DNA from 2 places in the Plantibacter sp. Leaf1 genome. Region 2 is predicted to be linked to the other one. Evidence: riboswitches for the same ligand, from Rfam matches in the RefSeq annotation. Region 2 holds a riboswitch; the other holds the start of a gene.

Region 1 (15,049 bases), on a different contig from region 2:
CACGGTCGCCGAGCCCTCGGGCACGGCGGGCGAGCGCGAGACTGCGCCAATCGTCGATGAAGAGCCCGAGCATCCGCGCCCCCGCGAGGATCCCGAGGACGAACCGCGACGGGAGCTTCGCGATCTGGGACAGCCCGTCGCCCAGGTCGGTCGGATCCACCCGCGCGAAGAGCAGGATCGTCGGCAGGCCGAGCGCCAGCACGCGGATGGTCACGGCGACGGCCAATTCGATCGAGTTGTCGGTCACCCGGACGAAACCGAGCGACAGGTACTCCGTCCCGCCCGGCTTCGCGTACAGCAGCATGCTGATCCCGCCGATGGGCGCGAAGACGAGCACCGGGATCGATCGCTTCAGGAACGGCGACAGCCGGAGACCGGACAGCGGGAGCAGTGCCATCTCGAGGAGGACCGCGGCGGTGGCGCTGACCCAGTCGATCGTGAGCAGCAGCGGGACGGACAGGATGAGCACCGCGAGCACCTTCGTCACCGGGTTCACCCGGTCGAGCGGCGCCTGGCGAGGGAGTTTCGCGCGACGGTCCGGTGCCATGACCCGCGTCATGCGGCACGCCCCGCTGCCGATCGCGACTCGAGCCGGATCCGATGGTCGCCCAGATGCTCGATGACCCCTGGATCATGCGTGACCGACACGATCGTCGCGCCACGTTCGAGCTCCAGGTGCAGCAGCCGCATGAGTGACAGCCACGTCAATCGGTCCTGCCCGAACGTCGGCTCGTCCAGGACGAGGACGGCGGGTCGCGCCACGAGCACCGTGGCGACCGACAGTCGTCGCTTCTGGCCGCCCGAGAGACTGAAGGGGTTCGCTTCGGCGAGCGCGGCCAACCCCAAGGCGTCGAGGACTTCGGAGACCCGCTCGTCGATCGCGGCGCGTGTCCACCGCAGCGCTTGCAGGGCGACGCCGAGCTCCTTGCGCACGGTCGCGGCGACGAACTGATGCTCCGGGTCCTGGAAGACCGTCCCGATGCGGGTGAGCAGCTCGGTCGACTTCCAGCGGATGGGCCGAGGACCGATCCCCCCGGCGAGCCGGCGGCCAGCGTCCACGGTTCCGGCGAGCTCGGGCAGCAGACCGGCCAAGGTGAGGGCCAACGTCGACTTCCCGGCCCCGTTGGGTCCGACGACCACCGTGGCGGCTCCCTCAGGCACGCTGAGGTCCAGGTGCTCCTGCACCGGCTGGGATCGGAGCCGTCCGATCGTCAGGTCGGACGTCGTCAAGACGGCTGCGTTCGGCTGCACCATCCGGCGGGGCCGCAGCCCCAGCGGGATGCCCGGTACCCAGACGCCGGCGTCGGCGAGCCGGCGCCCGACATCGTCGAGGACGACGGAGGGAGGACCGTCGGCGAGGACTCCTCCGTCCGCATCGAGTACGACGACCCGCGTCATCAGATCGCGCCAGACGTCGACCCGGTGTTCGATGACGACCAGGGTCGACGAACCGTCGTCGACCACACGCGCGACGGCGTCCCTGACCTCGGTGACGCCGATCGGGTCGAGGTTGGCGGTCGGCTCGTCGAGCAGGAGGAGCGAGGGCTGCATGGCGAGTACCCCGGCGAGGGCGAGCCGCTGCTTCTGTCCGCCGGACAACGCCGAGGTCGGGTGGTCCAACGGGAGGTCGAGGCCGACGGCCTGCAGCGACGAGACGACCCGTCGCCAGATCTCCTCGCGCTCGACCCCGAGGTTCTCGCAGCCGAACGCGACGTCGTCGCCGAGCTTGGACAGGATGACCTGCGAATCGGGATCCTGCAGCACGAGGCCGATCCGGCCCCTGGCCTGTTCGGGCGCAACCCCGTCCACGAGCAGCGACCCGCGAGCCTCACCCTCGTCCGCTCCCCCAAGGACACCGGCGAGCGCATGGATCAGGGTCGACTTGCCGGCGCCGGACGCGCCCAGGAGGAGGACCCGCTCCCCCGGTTCGATGACGAGGTCGAGGTCGCTGACCGCCCATGCCTTCCGACCGGCGTGACGCCACCCCCAGTCCCGGGCGACGACGCGCGCCGGACCGGTCGCACCGACCACGCTCAGACCTCGCGCCGCGCGTCCCGCCCTGAGGCGAACCGGCTGAGCGCACCCGTGGAGGCGAGCGCCTTGACGAGGACCCAACCGACGACGCCCGCGAGGATCGCGCCGGAGACGAGCAGTGAGCCGAGGTAGATCGCGTTGAACTCGGCACCCTTCTCCAGGTTCGCCGACATGAACAGCTCGAGCAGCCATGCGCCGGCACCGGCGCCCGCACCGGCGAGGATGGCCGGGACGAGGCCGAAGCGCTTGTAGGCCAGCGCGGCGAACACGAGCTCGGCTCCGAGCCCCTGGGCGAGGCCCGAGTACACGGTGGTGATGCCCCACGCGTTGCCGATGAGCGCGGAGACGACGGCCCCGATGGTCTCGACGAGGACGGCCGCGCCGGGCTTCCTGATGATGAGCCCGCCGAGGACGCCGCCGAGCAGCCAGATGCCGACGGCGATGCCGCCGAAGCCGGGCGTCACGGCACTCGCTCCGGCGTACCAGAGCGATCCGAGCGTGTTCCACGCCCAGAAGATGAGGCCGGTGGCCACGCCGAGGACGGCGACCACGACGATGTCGACGACCCTCCAGCGGAGGTTCCGCGCGGCGGCGCGTTCAGACGAGGAGATTTTGGTCGATGCTGACACGATACGTGCCCTTCCTGTAGACGGAAAAGAGCACGGGATAGCGAGAAATGGTCTCCCTGCGCTGGCATGATCCAGATCAGGTTCGACGGTCGAAGGCGAATACCTTCCTCTCAGCCCGGTTCACCGGACTCCCGTGGTGGCACGAGTCTAACCCCTGCCGCGCAGGATCGCTCGACAGGGGTTCGACGGGGGAAGGCTACTTCTTGAGCGCCTTGATGAGCCCGGACAGCGCCTTGCCGCTCACCCAGATGAACGGGATGGCGACGGCGATGAGCGAGATGAGGTTCGGGTCGAACCGGAGGCCCTCGTCCGTCTTGATGTAGGCGCCGACGGGGATGGAGACGCCACCGCCTCCGCCGCCACTCGGTGCGTCGTCGCCGTCACCCTCGGACCCGCCACCGAAGCCGTAGTACGTCAGGGCCACCGGCACGAGCTTGGTGCCGTCGATGTCCTGCTGCTCCCCGTAGGCCGCGGTCACGCCGAGGCCCTTGGTCTGTTCTGCCAGCTTCTCCACGAGATTCGTCATGCTGCCACGCTACCGCTGCGCATCCGCCGGTCCAAGGGGTTGATCCGTGCTCCCAGCACCCTGCGAGTCGCCTCGACTCCCGAGCCCTCGTCGCCGCGGTTTCCCGAGGAGCGAGGCCGGAGCGATCGCGAGGTCGCCGAAGCGACTGGCCACCCGGTCGATCGTCTGTTCAGCGCCGCGCCACTCCTCATCGGGATCCCACAACGCCGATCCGGCCTCCTCGGCGGGCACCAGTTGATCGACCTTCACGCCGACGAGGCGGACCAGACGCCCTCCTCGATCGAGGTCGCCGAAGAGCGAAGCCGCCTCGTCGTAGACGCGACGTCCGACGTTCGTCGCTTCGCCGATGGTCCGTGACCGGGTCACGACGCTGAAGTCCGCGTAGCGCACCCGGATACTGATCGTCCGACCGGCGTACCCACCCTTCCGGAGGCGGATCGCGACGAGTCCCGCGAGGTTCAACAGCTCTCGTTTCAGCACGGTGGGGTCTGCGACGTCCGTCGGGAACGTCACCTCGTGGCTGACGCTCTTCTCCCGCCGCGCCAACTCGATTCCACGCGGGTCGATCCCATTCGCGAGCTCGAGGAGCCGGCGTCCGGACGCCTCGCCGACGGCGCGCTGGAGCATGGACAACGGGGTGGAGGCGAGCTGGCCGATGGTCCGGATGCCCCGGTTCGTGAGCTGTTCCTCGGTTCGTCCGCCGACGCCCCACAGCGCCCCGACCGGCAACGGGTGCAGGAAGGAGAGCGTCTCAGCAGCCGGCACGACCAGGAGTCCGTCGGGCTTCGACAGCCCCGACGCGAGCTTCGCCACGTACTTCGTCGCCGCCAGACCGACCGAGCAGGGAAGCCCCGTGGCGTCGAGGACCCGCTGCTTCACGAGCGCCGCGATCGTGCGCGGACTCCCGAGCAACCGCACCGCCCCGGAGACGTCGAGGAACGCCTCGTCGATGCTCAACGGCTCGACGAGCGGGGTCACCGACTCGAACACCTCCATGACGCGATCCGAGTACTCGCGATACCGGCCGTGATGCGGCGGGAGGACGACCGCGCTCGGGCACAAGCGCATGGCCTGGGACACCGGCATCGCGGCACGCACCCCGTACCTGCGGGCCTCGTAGCTCGCGGAGGTGACGACCGAGCGGCCCTCCTTGTTGCCGACGATGATGGGCAGGCCACGGAGCTCGGGCCGCTCCAAGAGCTCGACCGAGACGAAGAAGGCGTCCATGTCGACGTGGAGGATGGGGGTACCGCTGTCGTCGGCATCGTGCGCCGAGACGCGACGAGACGCTCCATCCTGCCGACTCATGACTCCATTGTCGCAGTCACCTCCGACACGCTCTTTACAGGGGCCGAGGTGGGAGCGCTCGGCGGCGCTAGGCTGTCCGGCGATGAGCACGCGAACGCGGACCGGGTCGGCCCCGGCGGTCCCAGACCTCTCCGGGCGGGACCTCGCCCTCGACCTCGTGCGCGTCGCCTGCGTCGTGACGGTCGTCATCGTCCACCTCCTGATGGTCGCGGTGGCGGTCGAGCCGGACGGCACGATCGGCATCTCCCGAGCGTTGGAGCAGCAACCCTGGTTCGACACGGGTACCTGGTTCGGCCAGATCATGCCGCTGTTCTTCATCGTGGGCGGCTTCGCGACGATCACCGGCTGGCGCAGCACCGTCCGACGTGGTGGCGGGACCAGCGACTTCCTCCGGTCCAGGGTCTTCCGACTCGCCCTGCCGACGATCCCGGTCCTGCTCTTCCTCGCCGCGGGGCTGTGGCTGGCCGGGGCGCTCGGTGTCGACCCCGCCATCATCGAGGCCGTCGCCGCAGGCGTCGGGTCCCCGCTCTGGTTCCTGGCCGCCTACCTGCTGTGCCAGGCGGTCGCCCCGTTCCTCGCCACCTGCCACGACCGCCACCCCTTCCTGACCTGTGCGGCACTGCTGGCCGGCGTGATCCTCGTCGACGTCGTCCGTTACTCGACCGGCCTCCTGGGCATCGGTCTCGTCAACCTCGTGTTCGTCTGGCCGCTGCTGCAGCAGTTCGGGTTCTTCCTGGCCGACGGACGTCTCCGCTCCGTTCCGCGCCTCGTCCTCGTGGCCGTGGTGCTGATCTCCTACGGCGCGCTCGTGCCGATCACGACCTGGCTGCCGTACTCGACCAGCATGCTCGGCAACCTCAACCCACCGACCCTCCCCCTCGTCGTCCTCGGCGTCGGGCAGCTCGCCCTGCTCGCCCTGGTGCACCCTCTGCTCACCGCCATCATGCGGACCCGCGCCGCGCGAGCGGTCGTCTTCCTCATCGGGTCCCGGCTGATGACGGTGTACCTCTGGCACCTGCCCCTCATCATCGCCGTCGCCGGTCTGCAGCTCGCCCTCGGCATCCCCTTCGCGGAGCCGCTGACCGCCGCCTGGTGGTGGACCCGACCGGTCGTGTTGCTCGTCGTCGCGGTCCTCCTGGCGGGTGTCGGAGCACTCCTCGGCCGCGTCGAGCACCCCCGGAGGCTGCGCCTCGACCCGGAGCGCAAGCCGGCGCACGTGGCTGTGTGGATCGCAGTCGTGAGCGCGTTCCTCATGCCCTTCGCCGAGATCTCCCACCCGCTCACCGCCGCCATGGCCGCTGCCGGAGCCGCCGGCTCGATCATCGCGGTCGTGCTCCTGAACCCGACCCGTCGGCCGGTCGAGCGCGTCGCGAGCGGATCAGACCAGGCTGTGGACCAGCGGTCGTAGCCACTCGCGAAACGCCTCCCGGTCGTCCCGGAGCGACTCACTGACCACGATCGTGTCGGGTGCGACGACCCAGGCACCCGGTCGGCAGATCGGAAGCACCTCGAGGTCCAGTCGGAACGAGCTGGATTGCCGACGTAACTCGAACTGGCGCTCGCGGATGAGCTCGTAGACGTCGGCGAGTCTGCTCGGTGAGCGTCCGGCCAGGGCGATCTCATACTCGCGGATCCTGTCCGTCGCCCACCGGTAGGCGCCGTCGTAGGCACGGTAGGCGAGTTCCTGCAGTTCGAGGGCGCGATCGAAGACCTCGAAGTGCGGAGGACGCACCTCCGCCAGGAACAACCGCGTGTCACGCCGGGCGATCCCGGTCCACCAGCCGTCGAACTGGAGTGCCAGGGCGTCGCGATCGAGGTCGGCGACGTCGATCGGATCGGGTGCGGGGGCCACCGCTGGGAGCTGGCCGACGCACCGGTCCCCGAGACCGGCCATGGAACGGAAGGCGAGCGCGAGCATAAGGGCCATCGGGGCGTCCTCGGTGACCTGCCAACGCATGGTGCCTTCGACCAGCATGGCCGAAGTGTATGCCGCACCGGGGACACGCGCCAGGGCTTCCCGGCGGGACGGAAACGGGCCCGGACGGCAGTGCACGACTGCCGTCCGGACCCGATGTCGCTGGTGCGGGACCTACTGCCCGGCGCGCTCCAGGACGAGTTCGCGCACACGCGCCGCATCGGCCTGTCCGCGCATCGCCTTCATCACGGCGCCGATGACCGCGCCGGCGGCCTGGACCTTGCCGTCGCGGATCTTCGCGAGGACGTCCGGCTGGGCGGCAAGAGCCTCGTCGATGGCGGCGATCAGCGGACCGTCGTCGGACACGAGCGCGAGACCACGAGCGTCGATGACCTCCTGAGGAGTGCCCTCCCCTTCGATGACACCCTCGAGGACCTGACGGGCGAGCTTGTCGTTGAGCGTTCCGTCCTCGACGAGCGCCGCGAGTGCGGCGACGTGCTCGGGCGACACGAGGCTCGTCGCCTCGACGTCGCGCTGGTTCGCGATCCGGGAGATCTCGCCCGTCCACCACTTCCGTGCGGCGGCCGGAGCGGCTCCCGCCTCGACGGTGGCCGTGATCTCGTTCAAGAGGCCACCGTTCACGACGTCCTGGAACTCGAGATCCGTGAAGCCCCACTCGCCCTTCAAGCGGCGCCGACGGACGGCCGGCTGCTCGGGGAGCGCCGCACGCAGTTCCTCGATGAGTTCGGGCGACGGCACGACCGGGAGCAGGTCGGGCTCCGGGAAGTAGCGGTAGTCGTCGGCGTCGCTCTTCGGCCGGCCGGCCGACGTGGCGCCGGTGTCCTCGTGCCAGTGACGCGTCTCTTGGACGATGGATCCGCCGTCCTTGAGGATCGCGGCCTGACGCTGGATCTCGTAGCGGACGGCGCGTTCGACCGACCGCAGGGAGTTGACGTTCTTCGTCTCCGTCCGCGTGCCGAGCTTCTCCTGGCCACGCGGGCGCAGCGAGATGTTCGCGTCGCAGCGGAGGTTCCCGCGCTCCATCTTCGCATCGGAGATGCCGAGCGCCACGACGATGTCGCGGATCGCGGAGACGTAGGCCTTCGCGATCTCCGGCGCCCGGTGCTCGGTGCCGTAGATCGGCTTGGTGACGATCTCCACGAGCGGGACGCCGGCGCGGTTGTAGTCGACGAGCGAGTACTCGGCACCCTGGATGCGCCCGGTCGAGCCGCCGATGTGCGTGAGCTTACCGGCGTCCTCCTCCATGTGCGCGCGTTCGATCGGCACGGTGACGATGGTGCCGTCGGCGAGCTCGACGTCGACGGAACCCTCGAAGGCGATGGGCTCGTCGAACTGCGAGATCTGGTAGTTCTTCGCAAGGTCGGGGTAGAAGTAGTTCTTCCGCGCGAAGCGGCTCGACGGGGCGATCGAGCAGCCGAGGGCGAGCCCGAGGCTGATCGAGTACCGCACCGCCTGCTCGTTCACGACCGGGAGCGAGCCGGGCAGACCGAGACACACCGGCGAGATGTTCGTGTTCGGCGCGTCGCCGAAGCCGTTCGGCGCCGAGGAGAACATCTTCGTCTTGGTGTTGAGCTCGACGTGCACCTCGAACCCGAGCACGGGCTCGTACAGTTCGAGGGCTTCCTCGTAGGAGAGGAGCTTGTCCTTGGCCATGGTTACCGACCTCCGAGAGCGGGTGCCTGCGAGATGAGGGTGTGCCCCCACGTCGATTCGAGGAGCGCCTCGAGAGCGGCGCCGACCCGGTAGAGCCTGGCGTCCTCTCGTGCTGGCGCCATGAACTGGATGCCGACGGGCAGGCCGTCCTCCGGGGCGAGCCCGATCGGGACGCTGATGCCCGGGACCCCGGCGAGGTTGGCCGGGATGGTGGTGACGTCGTTGAGGTACATCGCCAGCGGATCGTCGATGCGCTCACCGAGCTTGAACGCCGTCGTGGGCGCGCTCGGGCTCACGAGGACGTCGACCTGGTCGAAGGCCGCCGCGAAATCGCGCTGGATGAGCGTCCGCACCTTCTGGGCGCTGCCGTAGTAGGCGTCGTAGTATCCGGCGCTCAGGGCGTAGGTGCCGAGGATGATGCGACGCTTCACCTCAGGACCGAACCCGGCCTCGCGAGTGGCGGACATCACCTGCTCGACCGTGCCGCCACCCTCAGGGGTGACACGCATGCCGAACCGCACGGAGTCGAACTTCGCGAGGTTGCTGGACGCTTCTGCGGGGAGGATCAGGTAGTAGGCGGCGACCGCGTACTCGAAGTTGGGTGCCGACACCTCCACGATCTCGGCGCCGTTCGCCTCGAGCACCGTGAGCGCCTCCTGGAAGCGGCTCTTCACGCCGGCCTGGAAACCTTCACCGTTGAGCTCCTTGACGACGCCGACGCGCAGACCGCGCAGTACGTCGCCGCGGGCACCCTCCCGAGCGGCTGCGGCCATCGATGGCCAGGCGTCACGGAGGGAGGTGGAGTCGAGCGCGTCGTGCCCGGCGATGACGTCGTGCAGCAGCCCGGAGTCGAGGACGGTCCGGCTCACCGGCCCGACCTGGTCGAGCGAGGACGCCAGGGCGATGGCACCGTAGCGGCTGACCGCTCCGTAGGTGGGCTTCACGCCGACCGTCCCGGTGACGTGCGCCGGCTGACGGATCGAACCGCCGGTGTCGCTGCCGAGCGCGATGGGCGCCTCGAACGCGGCGACCGCTGCGGCCGAGCCACCTCCGGAACCGCCGGGGATGCGGTCGAGGTCCCACGGGTTGTGGGTCGGGCCGTACGCGGAGTGCTCCGTGCTCGACCCCATGGCGAACTCGTCCATGTTCGTCTTGCCGAGCGGCACCAGGCCGGCCGCCCGCGATCGCGCGACGACGGTGGCGTCGAAGGGCGACAGGTATCCCTCGAGGATCTTGCTCCCCGAGGTGGACGGCATGTCGGTCGTGACGAGCACGTCCTTGATCGCGAGTGGGACGCCGGCCAGTTCGCCGAGCTCCTCACCCGCTGCACGACGCGCATCGATGTCGGCGGCGACCTCGAGGGCGTGGTCCGAGACGTGCAGGAAGGCGTGGACGTCGCCGTCGACCTGGGCGATGCGGTCGAGGTGCGCCTGGGTGACCTCGACGCTCGACACGTCGCCGGCGCGGAGCTTGGACGACAGTTCGGCTGCCGTCAGACCGATCAGGCCGCTCACTGCTCCTCCCCCAGGATGGCCGAGACCTTGAACCGGCCGTCGGCCGACTCCGGTGCGTTCTGCAGCGCCTGCTCCCGGGTGAGCGTGTTGCCGACGACGTCGTCGCGGTACACGTTCTCGAGCGGGATCGGGTGGCTCGTCGCCGGGACGTCAGGTGTGGCCACCTGCTGCACCTTCGCGATGTTGTCCACGATGGAGTCGAGCTCCGTGGTGAGGTGGGCGATCTCGTCCTGGCTCAGGGCGATGCGAGCGAGGGTCGCGAGATGTGCGACCTGCTCGGTGGTGATTTCCGACATGCGTCTCCCGTACGTGTAGCGGTGGCGGTCGCTCCAGTCTATTCGCCAGGGACGTGGTCGACGGTCGGCCTCCGCCCCTACAGTGGGACGGTGAGCCAGAACGACTCGAGCAGCCGTCCCCGTCCCCCGCACGAGCGCCCGTGGCTGGCGAGCTACGCCGCCGACGTCCCGGACGACATCCCCGAGCAGACCGGCAGCCTCGGCGATCTCGTGGAGGCCTCCGCGGCGAGCTACCCTGACGCCGTGGCGCTCGAGTTCTTCGGCTCGACGACCACCTACACCGAACTCGACGCCCTGATCGCGCGCGCTGCGGCCGGTCTGCGCGACCTCGGCGTCCGGGCCGGCGACCCGGTCGCCCTCATGCTCCCGAACTGTCCGCAGCACATCGTCGCGTTCTACGCCGTCCTCCGACTCGGCGCCGTCGTCATCGAGCACAACCCCCTCTACACGCCGCAGGAGCTCCGCCACCAGTTCGAGGACCACCGCGCCCGGTTCGCGATCGTCTGGGACAAGGTCGCGGGTCACCTGCAGGACTTCCCGGCCGACCTGGCGGTGGATGCGCTCGTCACGATCGACGTCACCCGTGCGATGCCGATCCACATGCGCCTGGCACTGCGGCTCCCGATCGCGAAGGCACGCGCCTCCCGTGCGCAGTTGACCGCCCCGGTCTCCGGCACGGTGGTGTGGGAGCGGCTCCTCACCACCGGGTCACTCCCGGCGAGCCACCCGAAGCCGGCGACCGACGCGCTCGCGCTCATCCAGTACACCAGTGGCACGACAGGCTCGCCGAAGGGTGCGGCCCTGACCCACGGGAACCTGCTCGCCAACGCCGCCCAGTCGCGCGCCTGGGTGCCGACCGTGCCACGGGGATCCGCCGTCGTCTACGCAGTGCTCCCGATGTTCCACGCCTACGGGCTGACGCTGTGCCTCACGTTCGCCATGAGCATGGGCTCGCGACTCGTCCTGTTCCCGAAGTTCGACCCGGCGCTCGTCCTCAAGGTCATGAAGAAGCGCCCTCCGACCTTCCTGCCGGCGGTGCCGCCCATCGCCGACCGTCTCCTGGCGGCGGCGACGGAGCAGGGCGTCTCGCTGCAGGGTACCGAGATCGCGATCTCCGGGGCCATGCCGCTCCCCCACGAGCTCGTCGTGCCGTTCGAAGCGGCGTCCGGCGGGTTCCTCGTCGAGGGGTACGGGCTCTCCGAGTGCTCACCGGTGATCTCCGCGAACCCGGTGTCCGCCGCCAGGAAGCCCGGCACCATCGGTCTCCCGCTGCCGAGCACCGAGGTCAGGGTCGTCGACCCCGATGATCCGGCGACGGACCGGCCGGCCGGAGAGCCGGGCGAACTCCTCGTCCGCGGACCCCAGGTGTTCCGCGGCTACTACAACAAGCCGGAGGAGACCGCGGCCGTGCTCCTCCCGGGCGGTTGGTTCCGCACCGGCGACATCGTGTCGATCGACGACGAGGGGTTCATGACGGTCGTCGACCGCATCAAAGAGCTCATCATCACGGGCGGGTTCAACGTCTCCCCCAGCGAGGTCGAGCAGGTCCTCCGCGGCCATGCATCCGTCGCGGACGCCGCCGTCGTCGGGATCCCCGACCCGCACTCCGGCGAGCAGGTCGTCGCAGCCGTCGTCGCCGCTCCGGGCACCACCGTCGACGCCGAGGCGCTCCGCGCGTGGGCTCGCGAGATCCTCACGCCCTACAAGGTGCCGAAGCGGGTGGTCGTCGTGGACGAACTCCCGAAGTCGCTCATCGGCAAGGTCCTGCGACGCCAGGTCAGGGACGACCTCCTGGACGCCGCCGGGCACTGAGCTCAGTCGGTCGCCGGTGCCTCGTCGCCGGGCGTCTCGGGCTCGCCGAGGGCTGCCGGGCCCTCCGAGACCAGGATCGCGAACTGCTCCGCGTCGATGATCCGCAGACCGAGCGCTTCCGCCTTCGCGAGCTTCGACCCCGCGCCCGGGCCGGCGGCGACGAAGTCGGTCTTCTTCGAGACGCTCGACGCCGCCTTGCCTCCGGCCTGCACGATGGCCTCCAGCGCGCCCTCGCGGGTGAAACCGTCCAGGGAGCCGGTCGCGACGACGGTCACGCCCGAGAGGACACCGCCAGCAGCGACGGCGGCACCTGGGCCCGGGTGACCGGGCGTCGCCCACTGCACGCCGGCAGCCGTCCACTCCTCGACGATCTCGCGGTGCCAGTCGATCTCGAACCAGGCCATGAGGGCGTCGGCGATGATCCCGCCGACACCGTCGACCTCGGCCAGCTCCTCGCGGCTCGCAGCTCGGATGGCGTCGAGCGATCCGAAGTACTCCGCGAGCGACCTGGCCGCCACGGGACCGACGTGGCGGATGTTGAGGGCGACGAGCAACCGTGCGAGCGGGCGCGTCTTCGCGGCGTCGAGGTTGGCGAGCAGCTCGACCGCGTTCTTCGACGGCACCGAGGACTCGTCGCCGTCGAACTCGGACGCCTCCGGGTCGTGCACGCCGTCCTTCTTCGCCCGACGGCGGCGGAACGGCGTGACTCGCTTCTCCGAGCCGTCCTCGTTGAGCTTCGGCAGGCCGGTCTCGTTGTCGCGCACGACCACCGTCACCGGGAAGAGGTCGGCCATCGTCAGCGAGAAGAGCCCAGCCTCGGTGGTCAGCGGCGGCTCCGCGGGTTCCAGCGGCTGCGTGAGCGCCGCTGCGGCCACCTCACCGAGGGCTTCGACGTCGAGTGCTCCACGTGAACCGATGTGCTCCACCCGGCCTCGCACCTGAGCCGGGCAGCTCCGCGCGTTCGGGCAGCGCAGGTCGATGTCACCCTCCTTGGCAGGGGCGAGCGGGGTGCCGCATTCCGGGCAGTCGTCCGGCATGACGAACTCGCGCTCGGAACCGTCGCGGAGTTCGACCACGGGACCGAGGACCTCGGGGATGACGTCGCCGGCCTTGCGGAGGACGACGGTGTCGCCGATGAGCACCCCCTTCGCCTTCACGACGTCCTGGTTGTGCAGCGTGGCCTGGCGCACTTCGCTGCCGGCGACCAGGACCTTCTCCATGACGGCGAAGGGCGTGGCCCGACCGGTGCGGCCGACGCTGACCACGATGTCGAGGAGCTTGGTGTTCACCTGCTCCGGCGGGTACTTGTAGGCGATGGCCCAGCGCGGAGCCCTGCTCGTCGCGCCGAGTTCCCCGTGGAGCGCGAGATCGTCGACCTTGACGACGACCCCGTCGATCTCGTGCTCGACGCTGTCGCGATGTGCTCCGAAGTACTCGATGAACTCGGCCGCCCCCGTCGCTTCGTCGTGGACCCGGTAGTGCGACGAGGTCGGCAGACCCCACCGGTGGAGGAGCTCGTAGACCTGCGACTGACGCGCGACCGGCGGGCGCTCCCAGGCGCCGATGCCGTGGACGAGCATCTGCAGCCGGCCGAGCCGGTCGTGCATGAGGGCGAGCTGCGCCGGGTTCTTGCTCTCCGCCTTCTGACGGAGCGATCCGCTCGCCGCGTTTCGGGGGTTCGCGAACACCCGTTCACCGGCGGCCGCCTGGTTGGCGTTGAGCTCCCGGAACGCCTCGACGGGGAAGAAGATCTCGCCGCGCACCTCCACGACCTCGGGGACCTCGACGTCCGTGTCGGCGGTGGTCAGCACGCTCGGGATGGAGCGGATGTACCGGACGTTCTCCGTGACGTCCTCACCGACGACGCCGTCGCCGCGGGTCGCCGCGCTCACCAGACGCCCTCGCTCATACCGCAGGTTGATGGCGAGGCCGTCGATCTTCAGCTCGCACAGGTACTGGACGGCACCGTCCGCGTCGCGCTCGACCTTCGCCGCCCAGGCGAGGAACTCCTCGGTCGAGAAGACGTTGTCGAGGCTCAGCATGCGTTCGAGGTGGGTGACCGGTGCGAACAGCGTCGTCTCCGCCCGGCCGCCGACCGTCTGCGTCGGGCTGTCCTGGCTCTGCAACTCGGGGAAGAGCCGCTCGAGCTCGTCGAGCCGCTTGATCATGGCGTCGTACTCCTGATCGGAGGCGAGCGACTCGTCCCGCTCGTAGTACGCGTCGCGCAGCTCGAGGATCCGAGAGGTGAGCTCCTCCGCCTCGGCCGATGCCTGCTGCAGGGTCTGTTCGTTGCTGTTCGCCACCTGGTCAGTCTATGAGCGGCCCCCGACACGCAGGAGCGCTTGACACACCGCACGTCCTCCCCGATCGGGGCAAGCGGGTCTGCGAGCCGCTGATCGAGGAGTAGGGTGTCGCAGTGCCGCAGGAACCATGCGCGCGGAATCGGAGGAACCATGTCCCAGTCCAGCAGGCCAGGAACGGGGGCGGCTCCTACCAGTAAGCAGCTCACCGCGCGCGTCATCGGCATCTCCGTCTCCGCCGCGGTCGGTGGCTTCCTCTTCGGCTTCGACTCCTCCGTGGTCAACGGCGCGGTCGACGCCATGCAGGACCACTTCCAGCTGAGCGAGGGGCTCATCGGCTTCGCCGTCGCCTCGGCCCTCTTGGGATGCGCGCTCGGCGCCTACCTCGCCGGCCGGATCGCGGACAGCCGCGGACGCATCTTCACGATGCTCCTCGGTGCCGGTCTCTTCTTCGTCTCCTCCTTCGGCGCCGGCTTCGCCTTCTCCCCCTGGGACCTGATCCTGTGGCGCGTCGTCGGCGGTCTCGGCATCGGCATCGCATCCGTCGTCGCTCCGGCCTACATCGCCGAGATCGCGCCGAGCGCCATCCGCGGACGCCTCGCCTCCCTGCAGCAGCTCGCCATCACCCTCGGCATCTTCGCCGCGCTCCTGTCCGACTCCGTCCTCGCGGGCGTCGCCGGCGGTGCGTCCAACCCGCTGTGGTTCGGCGTCGAAGCCTGGCGCTGGATGTTCATCGCCTGCGCCATCCCCGCCGTCGTCTACGGGCTCCTGGCCATGCGGCTCCCCGAGTCGCCACGCTTCCTCGTCCGCAAGGGCAAGGCCGACGAGGCCCGCCGCATCTTCGCGACGGTGTGGCCGCAGGAGGAGGTCGACCGCGCGGTCAAGCTCGCCGAACAGGCGGTGAAGGACGACGAGCAGCAGAAGAAGGCCTCGCTCTGGGGCGGGAAGTTCGGTCTGCTCCCGATCGTGTGGATCGGTGTCATCCTCTCGATCTTCCAGCAGTTCGTCGGCATCAACGTCATCTTCTACTACTCGACGACC
Region 2 (15,049 bases):
CGTACGACGCGAGCCGTCGGGGCGAATCATCAGAAAGGTGGAACGTCGCCTCCATCCGACCGTGCCAGGAGACCCTCCCGTCCGACGATGCCGTGCCGCCTCGGCTCGACGACGCTGAGAGGGTGCCGCACCACGGAGACGCCGTCGGGCGGCCGACAAGGAGTCCCCATGTTCGTCGCCTGGCGCGACATGCGCTTCGCCACCGGTCGCTTCGTGCTGATCGGGGCGGTCGTCACCCTCATCACCCTGCTCGTCGGATTCCTCAGTGGCCTGACGGCGGGCCTGGCGAACCAGAACATCTCCGCGATCACCGGGCTCGGCGCGTCGAGCATCGTCCTCGCCGGCCCGGCCGACGACGGACCGGCGACGTTCGCGGATTCGGCGATCGACGAGGCCACGGCCGACCGGTGGGCAGCCGTCCCCGGCGTTGACCACGTCCTGGAGCTCGGCATCAGCCAGACGCGCCTGACGACCGACGACGCACGCACCGCGGTGGCGGTGTTCGGGACCGCCGGCGCCGCCGCAGGCGCCGAGCGCACACCCGACGCACCCGCCGACGGCACGGCCCGGCTCAGCCGGACCGCCGCGGAAGCCCTCCACGTGGTCCGCGGTGACACCGTCTCGGCCGGCGGTGAGGCGCTCACGGTCGGCGCGGTCGTCGACGACCAGTGGTACAGCCACACGCCCGTCGTCTGGACGAGCCTCGCGAGCTGGCGGTCGATCCAAGGCGCTTCCGGCGCCCCGGCAGACGGCGCGACGGCCCTCGCCATCTCCGGTACCCCGACCGCGGACGCCGTCACGGCAGCTGAGCAGGCCACCGGCACGGTGTCGAAGGACGTCCTCTCCTCGCTGCTCGCGATCGGCTCGTTCCGCTCCGAGATCGGATCCCTGCTGCTCATGGTCGGCATGCTGTTCGGCATCTCGGCGCTCGTGATCGGTGCGTTCTTCACGGTGTGGACCATGCAGCGCGCGGGTGACGTCGCGATCCTCAAAGCGCTCGGGGCGACGACCCGGCGGCTCGCGCTCGACGCGCTCGGTCAGGCGTCCGTCCTGCTCCTCCTCGGCGTCGGGCTCGGCATCGGGCTCACGGCGGTGCTGGGTTCCGCCGCCGGCACGGCGCTGCCGTTCGTCCTCAGCCCACTGACGACGCTCCTGCCCGGCGTCATCATGATCGCCCTCGGGCTCGTCGGCGCAGCGTTCGCGCTGCGGTCGATCCTGTCGGCCGATCCCTTGACCGCGCTCGGCGGCAACCGGTGAACCCGGGCTCCGCCACCGCATCCACTCCAGCACCCACCCCCGTCACCATCGGAGTCCCCGCATGATCTCGCTCACCGACGTCTCCCTCACCTTCCCCGACGGCGACCACCGCGTCACCGCCGTCGACCACGCGACCCTCATCGTCCCGGCCGGGACCGTCGCCGCGCTCACCGGCCCGTCCGGCTCGGGCAAGTCGAGTGTCCTCGCCGTCGCGGCCGGACTCATCCGCCCCGACAGCGGCACCGTCGAGGTCGCCGGGATCGACGTGACCTCGCTCGACCGTCGAGCCGCCACCGACTTCCGCCGGACGAACCTCGGTATCGTCTTCCAACAGGCCAACCTCCTGCCGTCGCTCACCGCCCTCGAACAGCTGTGCGTGCTCGGGACCCTCGGCGGCCGCGCCTCCCGGGCCGACCGGGCACGGACCCGTGATCGGGCCACGATGTTGCTCGCCGCGGTGGGACTCGCGGACCAGGCCGGCAAACGGCCGCACCAGCTCTCCGGTGGTCAGCGGCAGCGCGTCAACATCGCCCGGGCGCTCATGAACGAGCCGGACGCGCTCGTCGTCGACGAGCCGACCAGCGCGCTCGACCACGAACGCGGTTCCGCCATCATCGAGCTCATCCTCGAACTCACCGCATCGTCGGGCGCAGCGACCCTGCTCGTCACCCACGACCGGACTCACCTCGGACGCATGGACCAGGTGCTCGTCATGGAGGACGGTCGTCTCAGCACGGCCGCCGACGCGCTGGCCCAGCGGTCCTGAGGTCCGTCGCCGCCCGACGGTAGTGTGAGGTCACGCCGAGAGAGGATCACCATGCGCAGCGCCACCCGAGGGCTCACCGTGATCGCGATCGTCGGAGCCCTCCTCGGCACCAGCGCGTGCACCGGCAGCTCGGACGAACCCTCCGGCCAGGGTTCCGCGAGTGCCGCCGGCGTGATCGCGCCCGTCATCGTCCAGCTCGTCGATCAGGACGGCCGCACGATCTCCGTCGGGCTGGACAACGTGGTGGACCTCGTCGCCGTCGACCCGAACGCCTGGTCCGCCGAGATCGAGGACCCGTCGATCGCCGAGTACGTGCCCGGTGGCTCCCGGGGCGGCGCCTCCTTCAACCCCGGCCTGCAGCCCCTCGCCGTCGGCAGCACCGACGTGACGCTGACGAACCGCTCCGACGACTCGACCGTCGTCTTCACCCTCGAGGTCGTCGCCGGACCCTGAGCCGAGACCGGCCGGAGACGCACCCACCGGTCCCTGAGCCTGTCGACGGGCAGCCGTTCAGCCGCTCAGATGTTCAGGTAGCGGCAGAGGTAGGCGGTGGCGACCTCCACCTGGACCTGGAAGCTGCTGCTCCCCGGGACGCTGAACTGGGCGTCGGGGCCGAAGTCCTGCCAGGCGCTCGTGTTGGGCAACAGGACGCGGAGTCGGCCGGAGATGACGGACATCTCCTCGGCCTTGCCGGTCGTGAAGGTGTACTCCCCCGGAGCCATGACCCCGACGCTCGCCGACTCGGCTCCCGGCTCGTGCGTGGCGAAGCCGATCGACTTCACGTTGCCGTCGAAGTACTCGTTGCTCGTCAGCATCAGGGGCCTCCCTCGTGGTCCACGACCGCGGTGGCCGATCCGCCATTCATCGTATCGGCTCGGCGAAGAAGGCCTCCTCGTGTGCCGCAGAGGCGAGGAACGCCCGACGCATCGCCTGGAGCTCCGTCGCATCCGCGCGCTCGGCGGCACCGGCGACGATCTCGATCGCGCGCGCGGTGGCGATCGCGAAGGAGGGATCGGCGTAGGTGTCGAGCCACGCGGCGAACGGGTGCGCGGCGTGCGACGCCTGGACGAGCCGCTCCCCCAGATCCTGATAGATCCAATAGCAGGGGAGGACCGCGGCGATCACCCGTCCGTAGTCGCCGTCGACACTCGCAGCGTGCAGGTGGTCGAGGTAGGCCGTCGTGGTCGCCGACGGTTCCATCTCCTCCCCGGCTGCGGCCGAGGCCTCGAGCCAGGTGCGATGGAGTTCCATCTCGGCCTCGATCGAGCCGGCGGCGCCCGTCGCCCAGAACACCTGTTCCTCGGGGGTCGGGGCCAGCGCGCTCGCCCGCGCGAGCACCCGCGAATAGGCGCGGAGGTAGATCGCATCCTGCTGCAGGTACCACGCGAACCGGGCCGGATCGAGGGTGCCGTCGGCGAGCATCGCGACGAAGGGTAGCCGGTCGATCCGCGCCCGCAGCTCCGCGATGTCGTCCCACCAGCCCCCGACGAGCTCGGCACCGTCCGCCCGGCGCGCACCGAGGCCCGCCGACTCCCACACCGTGGCGAAGTGGTTGATGGGCCCGCTCCCCGCGCCGACCTCGAGCGCATCCGCCGCCTCGAGACTCGCGGTGAGCCACGACTTCGCCGCGCCGAGCGCCTCCGACCAGGAGCCGGTGCGGGCGACGAGGGTCGCCATCGCACTCGACAGGGAGCAGCCGGTCCCGTGGGTGTTCGTCGTGGCGACGCGAGGTCCGTCGAACTCGACGAGCGAGCGGCCGGCACCGAGGCCGCCGCCGGCGTCGACGAGGGCGTCCGGGCAGTCCACCACCCCGGACAGGTGCCCACCCTTCACGAGCACGATCACCCCGGCCCGTTCCGACACCCGCCGCGCCTGCGCGAGGGCGTCGGCCCAGCGCTCCGCCACCGGTTCGTCCGCGAGGACCGCGAGCTCGGGGAGGTTCGGGGTGACGAGGTCGACGAGCGGCAGGAGCTCGCGCATGGCGGCCTCGGCGTCCTGCCGCAGCAGGCGGTCGCCGCTCGTCGCCACCATGACGGGGTCGAGCACGACGGGTCCGGTCACGGTCTCGCGCAGCCACGCGGCGACGGCCTCGATGATCCGTGCGTCGCCCAGCATGCCGATCTTGACGGCGTCGATGACGACGTCGTCGGCCACCGCGTCCAACTGTTCACGGAGGAACCCGACGGGCGGGGTGTGCACGGAACGGACGCCGCGGGTGTTCTGCGCGACGAGGGCGGTCACGACCGCCATGCCGTATCCACCGTTCGCGGCGATGCTCTTGAGGTCGGCCTGGACACCGGCGCCGCCGGTCGGGTCCGTCCCGGCGATGCTCAGCACCCGCGGCGTGGTCCTCGTGACGAGCGGCCGTCGCCCGATCCCCGCGTCGTGCGACGGCCGGGCCGGGGCTGTCCTCAGCGAGTCGGTGGCGCTCACGCGGGCACCTCGTCCCACGCGGCACGGAACGCGCGAGCCGCCGCGGCCGGATCGTCGGCAGCACAGATGGCGGACACCACCGCGAGCCCGGCGGCACCCGCCGATCGGAGGGCCGCGGTGTCGGCGAGCCCGACCCCGCCGATCGCCACGCAGGGCAGCTGGGTGGCGGCGGCGATCGCGGCGAACCCGTCCACGCCGAGCGGCTCCGGGTGGTCCGGTTTCGTCGCCGTCGGGCGGATCACGCCGACGCCGAGGTAGTCGACGGTCCCCGCGGGCAGGGCGGCCACCGCGTCGAGGTGGGCTGGCGTGTTCGCCGTCAAGCCCACCACGGCCGCGTCACCCACGATCCGGCGGACCGCGTCGACCGGGAGGTCGCTCTGCCCGACGTGGACACCGTGGACGACGGCGCCGGCGGAACGGGCGGCGAGGAAGACGTCGACCCGGTCGTCGACGAGGAGCAGGGCTCGACCCGAGACGAGCTCCGCGGCACGGAGCGTCAGCTCGAACAGCTCGCGGGCCGTCGCGGTCTTCTCCCGGAGCTGCACCGCGGTCACCCCGCCGTCGACGGCCCGACGCACGACATCGAGCACGCCCCGGGCGCCGCTCGCCGAGGCGTCCGTGACGAGATACGTCGCCATGGCCCGGCGCACGAGGGCAGCGTGCGAACGCGCCGCGTGCACCCCGTCGGACATCGTCCCGGCGCTCATGCCACCACCGCCAGTCGGTGGACGGTCTCCGCGTCGAGGAGGTGGAGGCGGTCGAGGAACGCCGGGGCGAAGGACCCGGGCCCGCGGCTCTCCGCGGCGGCAAGCTGAGCGGCGACCGTGTACACGCTCGTGGCGGCCACCGTCGTCAGCAACCGGTCGTCGTCGAGCGAGGCGAACGCGGCGAACACGGCGCCGAGCGCGCACCCGCCGCCGGTCACGAGCGTGAGCCAGGCGTGCCCGTTGGAGCAGCGGACGATGCGCTCACCGTCGGTGATGACGTCGGTCGGCCCCGAGATCGCCACGACGGCTCCAGAGCGGCGCGCGATCGCGGTCGCAGCCTCGATCGCACTGTCGACAGAGTCGGTGCTGTCGACCCCGCGACCGCCGGCGCCGAGGCCGGCGAGGGCGATGATCTCACTCGCGTTGCCCCGGACGATCGTCGGCCGGAGCGCGAGGAGCTCTGCGGCGAGCGCCGTCCGGACGGGGAGGGACCCGACCGCGACGGGATCGAGCACCCACGGGGTGCCCACCTCGTTCGCGGCGGTCGCGGCTTCGATCATGGCCTCGCGCTGCTCCTCCTGCGGTGTGCCGAGGTTGAGGAGCACGCCGGAGGCGATGCGGGCGAACGGCCCGGCCTCCGTGGGGATGTCGGTCATCGCCGGGGCGGCACCGACGGCGAGGAGGACGTTCGCCGTGAAGTTCGTGACCACGGCGTTCGTGATCGATTGGACGAGCGGGGTGCGTTCGCGCAGGCGGTCGAGGAGGTCCCCCGCGGTGCTCGCGAACCCGCCGGCGGCGGCATCGTCGGTGGACGGGTGGGCAGACTGCTGCGGTGTGCGAATGCTCATTCGCGACATCCCTTCGCTCGGACTAACGAGATCAGGTTCGACGGGTGTGTTCTCAGCCGGTCGTCATGGGATCGGCACCCCGTGTCACTCGCGACCACCATAGCGGGTCGGCGCCGCTTCCCGTCCGGCGAGGCGACGAGGATGATGGGCGCATGGACTTCTTCGAGCTGGTCACCATCGTCTTCGAGGTCGCCGGTGTCGGGGCGATGGTCGTGGGCTTCGTGATCGCCGTCACCCTGTCGGCCCGCCTGTGGCTCCGCACCCGTGACGGCGGGCGGGCCTTCCGGATGCTGCGGGAGACGATCGGCTCGGTGATCCTGCTCGGGCTGGAGATCCTCGTCGCCGCCGACCTGGTGAAGACGGTCACCTCCACGCCGTCGCTGACCGACGCAGCCGTCCTGGCGATCATCGTCGTCATCCGCACCCTGCTGAGCTTCTCCCTGCAGATCGAGATCGAGGGGACCCTGCCCTGGAGACGCCTCGCGACGACGGGACCGCAGGCGTTCGGCCAGACCGTCGCGCGCGGCGGTGAACGCCCGCGAGGAGCCGTCAACTAGCAGGATGTGACCGCCCCGGACGCCGGAGGAGCCACCGTGCCTGACGACGACGGCCGGTTCCCGGAACTGCGCAGTCGCGGCTAGCGCGTGGTGGCGGTTTCCGCCCAGGTGTCTCGGATGAGGTCGGGCAGCTCACGCATGTCGTCGAAGACGTGGGTGCCGTCGCCGATGAGGCGCTCGGCCGGGGTCATGCCACCGGCGTAGGCGTACACGGTCATCCCCGCGGCCCGCGCGGCGAGGACGCCGACGACGCTGTCCTCGACGACCGCGCACCGCTCGGGGGCCGTGTCGAAGTCGGCAGCCGCATGCAGGAACAGGTCCGGGGCCGGCTTGCCGACGGCGACGTCGGTGGCGCTGAAGATCCGCCCGGCGAACCGGTCGTGGATGCCCACCTGGCCGAGGTTGCGGACGACGTCGTGGAACATGCCGTTCGAGGCGACGCACAGCGGCACCCCGGTCGCCGCGATGCCGTCGAGCGCGTCGACGACACCGTCGACCGCTTCCAGCTCGCGCTCGCAGATTCCACGGAACATGTCGCTCCAGCGCTGGATCCAGTCGGCCTCCAGGGGCTTGCCGAGCCGCGCTTCGACGAGCGTCGCGTAGGTCTCGAGCGATGCGCCGACGAACAGTTCGCGCACCTCGGCCTCGGTGTAGTCGCCGCCGACCTCGTTGAGGAGCTGCAGGTTCACGCGTACCGAGATGCGTTCCGTGTCGACGAGGGTGCCGTCGCAGTCGAAGATGACGAGGTCCGGATAGTCGACTGGCATGCTCCGAGCCTAAACGACACCGCCTGCGTCCACGCCGGGCGCGTCTCGGGGAAGCTGCCGGCAGCACAGCCGGCCGGGATCAGCGGGACAGGCTGACGCCCTGCCGCTGCCAGGTGACGATCATGCGTCGCGCATACTGGGTCGCCGCCACGAAGTGCCCGACGAGCCCGAGGAGGATCGCGACGAAGCCGATACCGCCGAACACGCGGGACAGCGGCGAGGCCGGATCACCACCGCCGAGCGCGAGCCCCGTGAGCAACGCGAAGAAGCCGACGAAGAGGAGCACCGTACGGATCTTGCCGGCGAGGCTCACCGGCACCTCGGGCGTCCCGCGGAACGCGACGACCGCGATGAACGCGAGGAGGAGGTCGGGCACGATCATGACGACGAACACCTGCCATGGGATGATCTGCGCGACGGCGAAGGACGCTGCGACCACGACGACGGTCAAACGGTCGGCGACGCCGTCGAGCCAGGTGCCGAGCGCCGAGACGGCCCCCGTCCGGCGCGCGATCTGCCCGTCGGCGACGTCGCTCAGGAACACGACCGCCCCCACGACGAGCGCCGCCCAGTAGGAGCCGGTGATCACGAGGACGGCGAAGACGGGGAGCAGGAGGATGCGTCCCGCCGTGATCGCATTGGGCAGGTTCCGCCAGTCGTCGTCCGCGAAGAGCTGGGTGCGGAGGCGCGCGAGCGGCGTCTTCTCGTGCAGGGTCACCGGGATCATCGCTTCGTCGCCCGGGATCGCGAGGCCCCGTCGAGCGCGGACGATCGCGACGGCCGACACCACGACGACGAGCGCGAGCAGCAGCACCCACCCGGCGGAACCGAGGTACTGGCGGACCCCGTCGAGCACGACACGGACGAGCGAACCGACCCCGACGAAGACGGCGGACCACAGGAGCGAACCGAGCACCGACGCCAGGAGGAACGATCGGTACGGCACGCGGGCGACCCCGGCCGCGGCCGGCGTCAGGCACCGGAGCACGGGGACGAGGCGGGTGAGGAAGACGGCCTGGGCTCCGCGCCGTTCGAGCGCCTCGACCGCCCGGTCCCAGCCGCCGACGCCGAGACGCCGGACGACGGCCGTGTCGCGGAGGCGCCCGCCGCTCCGACGACCGATGAGGAAGCCGAGGTGGTCTCCGAGCGATCCACCGAGCGCGACGGCGAGGAACAGGACGAGCGCGGCCGGACCGGAGTCGAGCATCGCCGAGAGGAGGAGCACGACGGGCTCCCCCGGCACCAGCAGGCCGAGCCAGAGCCCTGACTCCGCCACGGCGAAGAGGAGGCCGACCAGCCAGATCATCGGATCGGGCAACGCCGTCGTGGCGCCGTCCACCCAGCCGATGACGTCCACGGGTCCCCGTTCACGAATGCGATCCGCGCCCCTGGTCGGAGCGCGGCTCGCCCAAGTCTACGGACGAGCCGCGTGCTCCGATCCCCTTCGGGACGACGGAGCGGTCAAACGTCGGACGGGGTGTCCCGCTCGGCACGTCGACGTCGGAGGACCGCGGCCGTCACGACGCCGGCGGCTCCGAGCACGAAGAGCACTCCGGCCGCGACGATCCAGGGCATCGTGTCCGCGCCGGTCGAGGGCAGGCGGCCCGAGGTGCCCGGCACGGCGGGGTCGCTCGGGCTCGCCGAGGGCACGGGCGTGACGGCATCCGGGACCAGGACGAACGCGGGCACGGAGACCACCGATCCGTCGGCCGCGACGATCGCGACGGCCGAGGCGGCACCCTCGGCGGTGTAGCCCGATGGCACCGTCACCGTGACCTCGTACGAACCCGCGGCGAGATCGTCGAGGAGATAGGCGCCCTCGGCGTCCGTCGTGACGACGACCTCCCCGGCCGGGGTGTCGACCGTCACGCCGACGTCCGCGAGCGGGGCACCGGCATCCGTCTCGATGGTTCCGGACAGCCCACCGAGCACCGCGTCCGCGACGAGCACGAAGCTCGGCACCGTCTGCACCGAACCGTCCGAGCCGACGACCGCGACCGCGGTCGTCACTCCGCCATCGGGGACCGAATACCCTGCCGGCACGGTCAGCGTCACCGGGTAGTCGCCGGGCGGAAGGTCGGCGAGCCCGTAGGAGCCCTCACCGGATGTCGTCAACACCACCGGGCCCGTCGGCGTCTCGACCGTCACCGTGGCTCCGGGGACGGGCGCACCCGTGTCCGTCACGACATCGCCGATGACGGTCCCGAGCCGGGCGAGCTCGAAGTCGACCGCGTCCAGATCCGTGTCGGCGAGCTCCTCGGAGCGCGTCGCCGTCCCGGAGACGACGTAGCCCTCGGGCGCGACGATCGAGACGGTGTACGACCCCGCCGGCAGGAGCGGGAAGCTGTACGAGCCGTCGGCGGCCGTGACGGCGCGTTCGACGCCGCTCGGACCCTCGGCGCTCACCGTGACGCCGGCCACGCCGACCCCGCCGGAACTGATCACGCCGCCGAGGCGCGGGTTCGCGACGAGCACGAAGTCCTGTGCCGTGACGGGCGTCTCGCTCCCGGCCGGGACGGAGAACGGGGACGGCGCGATCTGCACGGCGTACCCCGCCGGTGGGGTGATGACGAGCGTGTGGTCGCCGACCGGCACGGTGTCGAAGAGATAGTCCCCGTCGGTGTCGGTGGTCACGCTCCCCACGCCGTCGATGGTGACGGTGGCCCCGACGATGGGGACACCATCGGCGTCGAGGGCGGTGCCGGAGACCGCGACGGGCACGATGTCACGGACGACGAAGTCCGCGATCGCGTCGGTGTCCGTGAGGTCGGCGCCGACCCGCGTCGCCTCGACGGCGATCTTGCCGGCCGGCGGGACGAGCTGCACGGTGTAGCCGTCGGTCGCGAAGTACCCCTCGAAGGCGTATGCGCCTCCGCCGGCGGTCGTCGTCGAGGCGACCACCCGGCCGACGCGGTCGATGAGTCGCACGCCGACGCCGTCCAGACCGCCGGTGACCTGGTCGGTCACGGTACCGGTCACGTCACGCGCGATCGACGCGAACCATGTCTGGAACACCGGGAACCCTGCGCGCTGCTGGAAGGAGAAGGTGAGGCTGGAGATGGGAGCGGCGGGCTCGAACCAGGCGGCCGCACCGCTCGTGTCGGCGGCGGCGGCGTTGCCGCGCAGCACCTGCGTCGCGGGATCCCAGGTGGGGACGTCCGTCGCGGAACCGGTGCAGGAGGGCTTGCCGGTCAGGCCGGGAGCGCAGGCATTGAAGCCACCGTTGAACCCGAGCTCGTCCGCCGTCAGGGCGACCCCGTCGGGACCGATCGCCGTCACGGTGACCTGGTCGGCGTCGATGTCGCCGAGCACGAACGTCCAGCCGGACGGCGGTGTCGGCGTCGAGAAGGAGTAGGTCGTGGTCGAGGGCGACGCCGGGTTGTTCGCCTTCGGCCGGAGGTTCAGATAGGGCTGATCACGACTGCTGCCGTACTTCGCGCCCACCGGGGTCGACGCCGCCAGCCAGTTCGAGGCGCCGGAGACGAGGTTCGCGCCGCCGAGCGAGTCGCTCGTGAGCGTCGCGGTCAGGGCGGGCTGCCCGGCCAAGGTCATCGTGCCCTGGTACGAACCGAGGCGCCGGAGAAGGTGGGCCACGCCGCCCAGCTCGAGGTGGTGGCGGCGGAGGCCGCCGGAACGGCTGCGGTGAGGGCGAGCGCGGAGGCTCCGAGCAGGACGAGCACAGCGGCTCCGATGCGGCGGGTCATGCCCCCGCCACGATAGGCACTCCCCTTGCGGCGCAGGAAGCCTGAATCTGATGCGGGACATCCTGGACGATCCGTGATGTGTCCACCGTGGTGGCACCACCGACCCACGGACCGGTCACCCCGGATGGTCCCGCAGGACGAGGGAAGATCGGGCGCGCGGGCGATCCGCGACGGACACGATCGGAGGAGGCTTGCAGCATCAACCGAACAGCTCCGCAACCGCGGAGGAAGGAACGAAGCCCATGTCCGCCTCAGCCACCACCGAGTCCCCCACGACCTCGCCCGCCGAGGACGTGACCCTGGCCGACGCCCCGACCGAATCGTTCGGCACGGACCCGCTCGCCCAGACGACACCCCTCCCGGATCAGACGACACCCGTCCAGACGATCCCCACCACCCAGACCACCGCCCTCGCCGCCCTCCCGCCGGTGCCGGCCACCGCGGCGGCAGACCGCGAGAGCTCCACGCAGACGCTGTCGATCATCGCCTTCGCGCTGTCGATCGCCGCGATCGTGGCCCCCTCGTTCGTCCTCCTCCCGATCGCCTCGCTCGTCATGGGCATCATCGCCCTGGCCCGCAAACCGCACTCGAAGGGCTTCGCGCTCACCGCCGTCATCATCTCGGGCACCATGCTCGCGCTGGCCCTGATCGTCGCCGCCGGTGCCGCCCTGCTGCTCGGCGTCTCGATGGTCGCCTCCATCAACTGATCCGCCATCGCGACGACGCCCGCCTGCTCCACGAGCCGGCGGGCGTCGTCGTACGTGGTCCCACGACATCGGGCGTTGATTGTTACACAATCCTCCGCCAGGCTGTCCCCATGACCCGATCAGCCACCTCGGCCGGCCCGAGCGCTCCAGCCCCGGCGGCGCAGCGCCTCCCGGTCGCGGCCGCGATCCTCGCCGCCGTGTGCTTCGGCACGACGGGGACGGTGCACGCCCTCCTCCCCATCGAGGTCGGCTCGGTCGCCTTCGGCGCCGCGCGGATCGTGTTCGGCGGCGTCCTCCTCGTCCTGGTGTGGGCCGTCGTGGCGAGGCGAGCGATGGTGGCCCGCACCGACTCCCCCTCCGCAGCTCGTCCGCGGGCCACGGCGCTCGCGCGGCCGGCGCTCATCGCGGCGATCGTCCTCGGAACCGTCGGTGTCGCGGCCTACCAACCCTTCTTCTTCCTCGGTGCGGAGCGCAACGGCGTCGCGATCGGCACCCTCACCGCGCTCGGCTCGGCACCCGCCATCACCGGACTCCTCGAATGGGCGATCCATCGACGTCGCCCGAGCGCCCGCTGGTTCCTCGCGACCGTGGTCGCGGCCGCCGGCGTCGCCGTCCTGTCCGGCCTGACCGGCGGCGTCGGGGAGGTCACCGTGGACGGGCTGCTCGCCTCGGTGGGTGCTGGCGCCTCCTACGCCCTCTACACGCTCTGCAGCAAAGCGCTCATCGACCACGGCTGGAGCCCCCTCGGCACCATGGCGGCGCTCTTCGGCTCGGCCGCGGTCGTCTCCCTGCCCGTGCTCCTCGCCACCGAGGTCGCCTGGATCGCCACCGTCCCCGGTGCGCTCGCGGTCGCCTGGCTCGCGCTCGTGAACACGCTCGCGGGGTACCTGCTCTTCGGCTACGCGCTCGGCGGGCTGCCAGCCTCACGGGTCGCGACGCTGACCCTCTTCGAACCCATGACGGCCACCCTGCTGGGTATCCTGCTGCTCGGCGAATCGTTCGGGCCGACCACCGTCGTCGGCGCCGCACTCCTGCTCGCCGGGCTGGCGATCCTCGTGACGCCGGCGCGCCGGAGCCGTCGCCCGGGCAGCCGATGACCGCCGTCGAGACCGTCGCGCACGCGCTGCGGGAGGACATCCTGGACGGCCGAACCGTCGCGGGCGAACCCCTGCGGGAGGCCGCCCTCACCACCCGGTTCGGCGTCAACCGGCACACCGTCCGCGCGGCGCTCCAGATGCTCTCGGCCGAACGCCTCGTGACGTTCGAGGCCTACCGCGGCGCACGGGTGCGGTCGTTCAGCGATGCGGACGTCCTGGCCCTCATGGAGTACCGCACGGCGATCGAGGTCGAGGCACTCCGGCTGCTCCGGACGCGATCGGCGGCAGGACCGCGACCGCACGACGCGATCGTCGCGGCGAACGAGGCGCTCCGGACGGCCTGCACCGCACGACCCCACGGGCAACGCCGCATCGAGCGGGCCCACGCCGAGCTGCATCACGCGATCGTGGCCGCCGCGGGCAGTCCGAGGCTGCTCGAAGCCCACGCCGGACTGCTCGCCGAGCTCGGGCTGTTCATGGTGCAGCTCCGGAGCGTCCTCCCGCCGGAGGAACTCATCAGCCAGCACGACCGGCTCGTCGACGCACTGCTCGGCGACCACGCCGAGGCGGAACTGCGTGCACACCTCGCGCACTCGGCCGAGCAACTCGTGGCGCTCCGCCACGCCGCCGGCTGAGGCCCCACCTCGACAGGCTCGGTGACCGGGGCGGGTGCTTCGGTGGCCCCCGGTCCCTGAGCCTGTCGAAGGGCGGCGGTCAGGACCGGGCCGAGGGGACCTCGTCCGGGTGCACCGCGGCCGCGCCACCGGCCGACGACCGGACGGCCGGGTGCTCGTCGGACGGCCCCGACCACGGCAACGTCACCGTGAACGTCGTGCCGGCGGGCGAGGAAGCGACCTCGATCGCGCCCTCGTGCCCTTCGGCGATCGACAGGGCGATCGCGAGACCGAGTCCCGTGCTTCCCGCGGCCCGAGACCGGGACGAATCGGCCCTCGCGAAGCGGTCGAACAGCTCAGGGAGGAACGCCTCGTCGATGCCGGGGCCGTCGTCCGCGATCGTGAGGGCCGCGCGCTGCGGCTCGTCGGCGTTCTTCGGCGCGGCGATGCGCGTCACCACCGAGGTGCCGGCCGGGGTGTGCACCGCGGCGTTCGACAGCAGGTTCACGACGAGCTGGTGCAGCCGCTCGCGGTCGCCCCGGACGATGATCGCGCGCTCCGGCACGTCGACCGACCAGTGGTGCCCGGGAGCCGAGACCGCCGCATCGCTCACCGCGGCGGCGACGAGGTCGCTCAGGTCCACGTCGTCCAGGTGGAGGTCCTGGCCCTCGTCGAGTCGAGCGAGGAGGAGCAGCTCGCTCACGAGCGAACTCATGCGCGTCGCCTCCGACTCGATACGGGCGAGGGCGTGCTCCGTCATCGGCGGGAGGTTCTCGCTGTCCTGGCGGGTGAGCTCCGCATAGCCCTGGATCGCGGCCAGCGGCGTCCGCAGCTCGTGGCTCGCGTCGGTCACGAAGCGCCGCATGCGCTTGTCGGTGGCCGCGCGCACGGCGAGCGCCCGGTCGACGTGGTCGATGAGGCCGTTGAGCGCCTCGCCGACCTTGCCGATCTCCGTCCGCGGGTCGGTGTCGGCCTGATCCACGCGCACGTCGATCCCCGTGTCGCCTCGCTCGAGTTGCAGCGTCGAGACCTCGGCTGCGGCGGCGGCCACCCGCGAGAGCGGGCGGAGCGCGAGCCGGACCACGATGATCGCCCCGACGATCGTGACGGCGAGGGCGAGGACGGCGAGGATCGCGATGACGATCGCCTCCTGCTGCACGGCCGCGCGAGGGGTGGCGAGGGAGACCCCGGCGACGAGCGTCTCGCCGTCGCCGTGGTCGAGGAACTCGAGCCGGTATCCGCCGAGTGACCCGAGGCCGATGTTCTGCCGTTCGGTGCCGCCGGCGGCTGCGGCCTCCTCGATGAGCGCCTGCGTGCGGACGTCGAGCGCCTTCGCGTTGGACTGGGTGAACCGTGCCGAGTCGACCACCTGGCCATCGGTGATGAGGGCGATGAGGGTCCCTGGCCCGTGGCCGACGTAGTCGACGAACGGCTTGACGTAGCCGGGCTCGCCCCGCGTCGCATCCGGGTCGGCGACGGCCCCGTCGCGGGACTGCTGGTCGTGGAACTTCACGACGGAGTGCTCGAAGGCCTCCATCGAACCGGTGAGCTGGGTGTCGACGACCGCGGTGACCGACGCCTCGACCGTGACG

What was found. Region 2 has a riboswitch for thiamine pyrophosphate ahead of thiM (hydroxyethylthiazole kinase). Riboswitches for the same ligand answer to the same signal wherever they lie in the genome.
Region 1: it holds a riboswitch for thiamine pyrophosphate, as region 2 does, so the genes downstream of both, ASE44_RS18910 (ECF transporter S component) here and thiM (hydroxyethylthiazole kinase) in region 2, are expected to answer to the same signal.

What each region holds. Positions count from the first base shown of each region.
Region 1 is NZ_LMJX01000002.1:651,151-666,199, forward strand. Features, by position in the region: gene ASE44_RS05320 (energy-coupling factor transporter transmembrane protein EcfT) at 1-559, opposite strand, end outside; gene ASE44_RS05325 (ABC transporter ATP-binding protein) at 556-2,031, opposite strand; gene ASE44_RS18910 (ECF transporter S component) at 2,034-2,663, opposite strand; TPP riboswitch at 2,700-2,808, opposite strand; gene ASE44_RS05335 (hypothetical protein) at 2,860-3,189, opposite strand; gene dinB (DNA polymerase IV) at 3,199-4,497, opposite strand; gene ASE44_RS05345 (acyltransferase) at 4,580-5,905, shown strand; gene ASE44_RS05350 (hypothetical protein) at 5,876-6,472, opposite strand; gene gatB (Asp-tRNA(Asn)/Glu-tRNA(Gln) amidotransferase subunit GatB) at 6,587-8,086, opposite strand; gene gatA (Asp-tRNA(Asn)/Glu-tRNA(Gln) amidotransferase subunit GatA) at 8,089-9,600, opposite strand; gene gatC (Asp-tRNA(Asn)/Glu-tRNA(Gln) amidotransferase subunit GatC) at 9,597-9,896, opposite strand; gene ASE44_RS05370 (long-chain-fatty-acid--CoA ligase) at 9,987-11,708, shown strand; gene ligA (NAD-dependent DNA ligase LigA) at 11,711-14,011, opposite strand; gene ASE44_RS05380 (sugar porter family MFS transporter) at 14,162-15,049, shown strand, end outside.
Region 2 is NZ_LMJX01000001.1:373,883-388,931, forward strand. Features, by position in the region: gene ASE44_RS01650 (ABC transporter permease) at 169-1,257, shown strand; gene ASE44_RS01655 (ABC transporter ATP-binding protein) at 1,319-2,023, shown strand; gene ASE44_RS01660 (hypothetical protein) at 2,075-2,476, shown strand; gene ASE44_RS01665 (pyrimidine/purine nucleoside phosphorylase) at 2,542-2,838, opposite strand; gene ASE44_RS01670 (bifunctional hydroxymethylpyrimidine kinase/phosphomethylpyrimidine kinase) at 2,885-4,456, opposite strand; gene thiE (thiamine phosphate synthase) at 4,453-5,163, opposite strand; gene thiM (hydroxyethylthiazole kinase) at 5,160-6,011, opposite strand; TPP riboswitch at 6,003-6,103, opposite strand; gene ASE44_RS01685 (DUF1622 domain-containing protein) at 6,164-6,568, shown strand; gene ASE44_RS01690 (HAD family phosphatase) at 6,649-7,335, opposite strand; gene ASE44_RS18145 (CDP-alcohol phosphatidyltransferase family protein) at 7,415-8,692, opposite strand; gene ASE44_RS01700 (carboxypeptidase regulatory-like domain-containing protein) at 8,797-10,887, opposite strand; gene ASE44_RS18360 (hypothetical protein) at 10,884-11,039, opposite strand; gene ASE44_RS01705 (hypothetical protein) at 11,282-11,746, shown strand; gene ASE44_RS01710 (DMT family transporter) at 11,857-12,843, shown strand; gene ASE44_RS01715 (GntR family transcriptional regulator) at 12,840-13,478, shown strand; gene ASE44_RS01720 (cell wall metabolism sensor histidine kinase WalK) at 13,558-15,049, opposite strand, start outside.